Ketobacter sp. MCCC 1A13808: one gene and its partner. Each later gene encodes a partner of the first gene's protein in a complex. Links are inferred from orthologs where the notes say so. Each region holds a gene or a part of one and is shown in the gene's direction. Other genes may lie near its edges.

The links. Proteins that work in one complex are often made in the same cells at the same time.
Region 2: the proteins of accD (region 1) and FT643_RS11405 are in contact, whole or in part, in a solved structure (PDB 8UXZ), measured with the Escherichia coli proteins. The link is inferred for Ketobacter sp. MCCC 1A13808 from one-to-one orthologs.

The regions. Positions count from the first base shown.
Region 1 is NZ_VRKW01000004.1:86,771-89,648, reverse strand. What follows is about bases 39-2,878. They hold accD (acetyl-CoA carboxylase, carboxyltransferase subunit beta), read left to right. Parts: upstream 39-943; coding sequence 944-1,813; downstream 1,814-2,878. Other genes in these bases: folC (bifunctional tetrahydrofolate synthase/dihydrofolate synthase), read left to right, coding at 1,810-2,878; trpA (tryptophan synthase subunit alpha), read left to right, coding at 102-905; trpB (tryptophan synthase subunit beta), read left to right, coding at 39-79. In the rest of the region: more of trpB, read left to right, coding at 1-38.
Region 2 is NZ_VRKW01000005.1:43,961-46,854, forward strand. The notes cover bases 13-2,868. They hold FT643_RS11405 (acetyl-CoA carboxylase carboxyltransferase subunit alpha), read left to right. Parts: upstream 13-891; coding sequence 892-1,845; downstream 1,846-2,868. Other genes in these bases: dnaE (DNA polymerase III subunit alpha), read left to right, coding at 13-728; FT643_RS11410 (sulfite exporter TauE/SafE family protein), read left to right, coding at 1,855-2,640; FT643_RS11415 (DUF2057 family protein), read left to right, coding at 2,737-2,868. Also shown: more of dnaE, read left to right, coding at 1-12; more of FT643_RS11415, read left to right, coding at 2,869-2,894. UniProt on the Escherichia coli protein: Component of the acetyl coenzyme A carboxylase (ACC) complex. First, biotin carboxylase catalyzes the carboxylation of biotin on its carrier protein (BCCP) and then the CO(2) group is transferred by the carboxyltransferase to acetyl-CoA to form malonyl-CoA.

The DNA.
Region 1 (2,878 bases):
GATTGTCATAGTGAACCTGTCAGGACGAGGCGATAAAGACATTCTTACAGTCGCAGAACTCGACGGGATTACCTTGTGAAGGTAGCTAAGAGGAGAGATTCATGAGCCGTATCAAGGCTTGCCTTCAGAATTTGAAGCAACAGAATAAAAAAGCACTGATTCCGTTTATTACCGCCGGTGATCCTAATTTGAAAGCCACTGTTCCGCTGATGCTTCAATTAGTGGAGAGCGGCGCAGATATAATTGAGCTGGGCGTTCCGTTTTCTGATCCGATGGCCGATGGCCCCGTGATCCAGTTAGCGGATGAGCGGGCGTTAGAGCAGGGCACAACAATCACGCATGTGCTGGAAATGGTAGCCGAGTTCCGAGCCAGCAACCAGACCACGCCCGTTGTGCTGATGGGGTATCTCAACCCGATTGAAGTCACAGGTTACGAAACCTTCGCGGAGGCAGCAGCAGCAGCAGGTGTGGACGGTCTTATTACCGTGGATCTGCCTGTGGAAGCCGCTGCCGGTCCGGTGGAGATCTTCGACAAAGCCGGAATTGAAAGTATATTTCTGATTGCCCCGACGACCAGTGACAAACGTATTGCCAAGATCGCCGCGATGGGGCGGGGCTACTTATATTACGTTTCCTTGAAAGGGGTAACCGGTGCCGGAAACCTGGATGTGGACGCGGTTAATCAGAAACTGGAAACAATTCGTAAAATAACCGATTTGCCCATTGCGGTCGGCTTTGGTATCAAGGATGCAGAAACGGCTAGATCAATCGGTCGCAATGCAGACGGAGTCGTTGTGGGGAGTGCTTTGGTAAACCTGATTGCCAATAACCAAAACGATGCTCAAACCATGCTGACGCAAGTGGGCGGGTTTATACAATCCTTACGCAGTGGCCTCGATCAATAATAAACTAATAAAAGGGCTGAAAAACAGGATGACTTTATATGAGTAATAGCTGGTTAGGAAAAATTCTACCCAGTGTCGGGAGAAGCACGCACAAGAAGAGCGACATCCCGGAGGGGTTGTGGCGCAAATGCGCTAAGTGTGGCGCATTCTTGTATCGACCGGAGTTGGAAAAGAACCTGGATGTATGTCCCAAGTGTGATCATCACATGAGGGTAAATGCCCGCCGTCGCATTGATTTGTTCCTTGATCCGGAGGGCCGTGAAGAGCTGGCCGCGGACTTGGAGCCGTTTGATCGACTTAAGTTTAAAGACAGCAAACGCTATAAGGATCGCTTGGTTGCGGCTCAGAAATCCACGGGCGAGAAAGACGCACTGGTGGCTTTTAAAGGTGTCGTTAACGAATATCCCGTAGTGGCAGTTGCATTTGAGTTCGAATTTATGGGCGGGTCCATGGGCTCGATCGTAGGTGAGAAATTCGTTCGGGCAGTGAATGTTGCCATTGAGAATCGCTGTCCTCTGGTGTGTTTCTCTGCCAGTGGTGGTGCGCGTATGCAAGAAGCTTTGTTTTCGTTGATGCAGATGGCGAAAACCAGTGCTGCACTGGAGAAACTGAAAGAGCAGCGGTTGCCTTTCTTTTCCGTGTTGACGGATCCCGTTTATGGTGGCGTTTCTGCCAGTTTGGCCATGTTGGGCGACATTAATTTGGCAGAGCCCAATGCATTAATTGGATTCGCCGGACCAAGGGTCATTGAGCAAACCGTACGGCAAAAATTGCCGGAAGGATTCCAGCGCAGCGAATTTCTGCTGGAACATGGAGCTATCGACATTATTGTGCACAGGAACGAGCTGAAAGATACGCTACATCGTTTAATGAGTAAGTTATTACCGGTGAGCAGTAACGCTGAATGACTCTGGCTGATTGGCTGAGCCGGCTTGAAAAGCTTCACTTCAAGACCATTGACATGGGGTTGGAGCGGGTTAAACAGGCGGCTCAGCGGTTAGGTGTAATTGCACCCGGTGCCTTTGTTTTTACGGTGGCTGGTACAAATGGAAAGGGCTCTACTTCCACGCTCATCCACAATGTGCTGCTGGAAGCCGGATACCATGTCGGATTATATACCTCTCCCCACTTGATTCAGTTTAATGAACGAATTTGTATTGATGGCCAGATTTGTTCTGATCAGGAATTGATATCAGCATTCGAAGCAATCGAAGCGACGCGTGGAGAGATCAGTCTCACCTATTTTGAATTCACTACACTGGCAGCTGCCTGGATATTCCAGCGCAAAAAACTGGATGCCTGGGTTTTGGAAGTGGGGCTGGGCGGGCGACTGGACGCGGTTAATATATGGGATCCGGATATTGCGGTGGTCACCAGCATCGATCTTGACCATCAGCAATGGCTTGGAGAGAACAGGGAAGCCATCGGTATTGAAAAGGTCGGGATTGGTCGGCCTGGCAAACCGCTGGTGATGGGCGATCCTAATCCACCGCTCTCGGTGGTTGAGCATGCGAACAGTCAGGCAATGGAGCTGTATCTACGAAATCGGGAGTTTAGCGTTCTAACCGATCAGACGGAGTGGCGGGCTGACGTTTCAGCGGGTCAATCACGTACAGTCCAGCAAATAGAACATCTGCCGTATCCTCAAATATACCTGGACAACGCCCTGAGCGCGTTACAGGCATTAGTGCTCAGTCCTTTTACGATTACCCAGCCGCAGTTGAGAAAAGCGTTAATGGACACCCGCCTGACTGGTCGACAGCAGATTGTGCATGAAGCGCCGGCCGTAATGCTGGATGTGGGTCATAATCCTCATGCCGCCCGGGCGTTAACAAAATCTCTTTTGTCGTCAGAATATAAACGGGTTCATTGCATCGTCGGCATGTTGAACGATAAGGCTGTGACCGAAACGTTGCTCGAGCTGCTTGCCTGTGTAGACACCTGGTATCCGGTAAATGCCGCCTCGTCCAGAG
Region 2 (2,894 bases), on another replicon or contig:
TCGGTATTATGGATATGTTCGGTTCCATCGACGATGAGTCGGCCCCGGAACCTGAATGGATAAAGGCCAAGCCCTGGAGCGATGACGAACGCCTGAACGGTGAAAAAGACACTTTGGGTCTCTATCTCACCGGTCATCCTATTGACCAATATCTGGATGAAATTTCGCATTTCGTAACCTGCCGTATTGCCGACGTCAAACCCGGTAATACCCGCGAGTCCCGTTCTATCGTCTCGGGTTTGATTATTGCGATGCGGGTCATGAAAAGTAAACGCGGTGACAAGATGGCGTTTCTGACGCTGGACGACAAAAGTGGCCGGCTGGAGGTTTCCATTTTTTCAGACACCTATGAAGAGTATAAGGATCAGCTGATTAAGGACGCTATTTTGGTGGTGGAAGGGGACGTCAGCATCGACGAATACTCCGGAGGCTTGAAAATGGTAACGCGGAAGGTGTTCAGCATCGCCCAAGCCCGTGAAAACTATGCACGCCTGATCAGTCTGGATATTGATCACTCGGTGCTGTCTAATGATTTTAGCCGTCAACTGCAACAGGCGCTGGAGCCCTACCGGGAAGGTGGCTGCCGGGTGCGGGTGCAGTATTCCAGACAAGGTGCCAATGGTCGCTTGTATTTAGGGGACGACTGGCGGATTTCGCCGAAGGCGGAATTGATTAAACAATTAGAGCAGCTTTGTGGAGAGCGCTCCCTTAAAGTGCTGTATCGATAATGACAGAATCCGGCTTCGCGGCAAAATATGAGCATAAATAACATTTTGCCACAAATTCGGGGTATGGCGGATCGATCATCTAGTCGACAGCTTTAGCTGCTTACTTTAAGGTAGAGGCAGCTCCATTCTCCTCAAAATAACAACGTAACAGGATCAGTAAACTATGAATCCTAACTATTTGGATTTCGAGCAACCCATTGCTGAATTGGAATCCAAGATTGATGAATTGCGTAATCTTGGCAAAGGCTCAGACCTCAATATCAACGATGAGGTAAAACTGTTAAAAGAAAAGAGCCTGTCGCTGACGGAAAGTATCTTTTCGGAATTAACTTCATGGCAAATTGCCCAATTGGCGCGGCATCCCCAGCGTCCTTACACGTTCGATCACATAAAACGGATTTTCAGTGACTTTGATGAGCTGCACGGGGATCGTACCTTTGCAGACGACAAAGCAATTGTTGGTGGTGTGGCCCGCCTGGACGGAAAGCCGGTGATGATTATCGGCCATCAAAAGGGCCGCGATATCAAAGAAAAAGTGCTGCGCAATTTCGGTATGCCGCAACCGGACGGCTACCGCAAAGCCATGCGATTGATGCAAATGGCAGAACGATTCAAAATGCCGGTACTCACCTTTATTGATACCCCGGGTGCATACCCGGGTATCGAAGCAGAAGAGCGTGGCCAAAGCGAGGCCATTGCACGCAATTTGGCAGTGATGGCCAGCTTGCGTACTCCTATTATCGCTACCGTAATTGGAGAGGGCGGCTCCGGCGGTGCGTTGGCTATTGGTGTGTGTGACCATTTACAAATGTTGCAATACAGCACCTATGCCGTTATTTCACCGGAAGGCTGTGCCTCCATTCTCTGGAAGAGTGCTGAATATGCCTCTGATGCTGCCGAAGCCATGGGATTGACTGCCGAGCGTCTGCATGAACTCGGGTTGGTGGATCAGGTGATACCGGAGCCGTTGGGCGGTGGACACCGAAATTACGACGTGGTTGCTGATGCAATGAAGGCCGCACTCATCGAAAATCTGGAGCGGTTGTCTTCCAAAGACGAAGAAACCCTGATGTCAGAGCGCTATCAACGTTTAATGAGCTACGGTTTCAGCGGGTAACCCTATCTAGTGGAATTACTGATCTATCCGGTGCTGGGAATTGTTGCCGGATTGGCCGCCGGTTTGCTTGGCGTGGGTGGCGGCCTGATCATTGTGCCGGTGCTGATTTACGCATTTACTTCGCAAGGGTTCTCACCGGAAGTGTTGACACACATGGCGGTGGGGACGGCGCTGGCCACGATGATCGTGACTTCCTCCGGATCCGCTTATCAACACCATAGAAATGGCGCCGTTGTCTGGTCGGTATTTCTGTGGTTTGCGGTAGGCTTATCGGCAGGCGCGCTGCTTGGTGCTAAATTGGCGGATTTGCTGCATGGTCGCATCCTTCAAATATTACTTGGATGCTTCGCAATTCTACTGGCCTTGCAAATGGCGGCGGGTAAGAAAGCAAAACCCTCTCGTGCTTTGCCGGGGAAGCCGGGTCTGGTTTTGGCAGGGGGCATAATCGGTTCTATTTCTGCAATCTTCGGTATCGGCGGCGGCTCACTCAGTGTGCCTTTTTTCTCCTGGTGTAATATGAAGATGCAACAGGCAGTGGCAACCTCCGCTGCCGGTGGGCTGCCTATAGCGGTGGCCGGCTCTGCCGGGTTTATCTATACCGGCTGGAACGAAGCTGGTTTACCACCACACAGTGTGGGCTATATCTACATTCCTGCGTTGATCGGTATCGCCATTACCAGTGTGGTATTCTCCCAAATTGGAGCCCATTGGGCACACAGACTTCCTGCGGCGACCCTCAAGAAAATATTTGCTGCCCTTTTGGTTGTAGTAGGTATCAAGTTGGTCATTGGATAGCGAATCCGGCTTTCATCCCCCCCGCGGTTAGGGTAATGTCACGCTTTTGCAATAAACACGTAATAGCCTGCGCCGAGCTTCTAAAGGACCCTAATTATGACTCGCTTCCTTCTTCCCGTATTGTTAGCTTTTTTTCTGGTGGCTTGTGCGAACCACAAGGTTCAGGATCTGTATGACGGAGCGGATGAGCACGCAGCGTTGATTCAATCCGATGACACGGTGTTGATAAAATATATTGATAATACTCCGGTGGC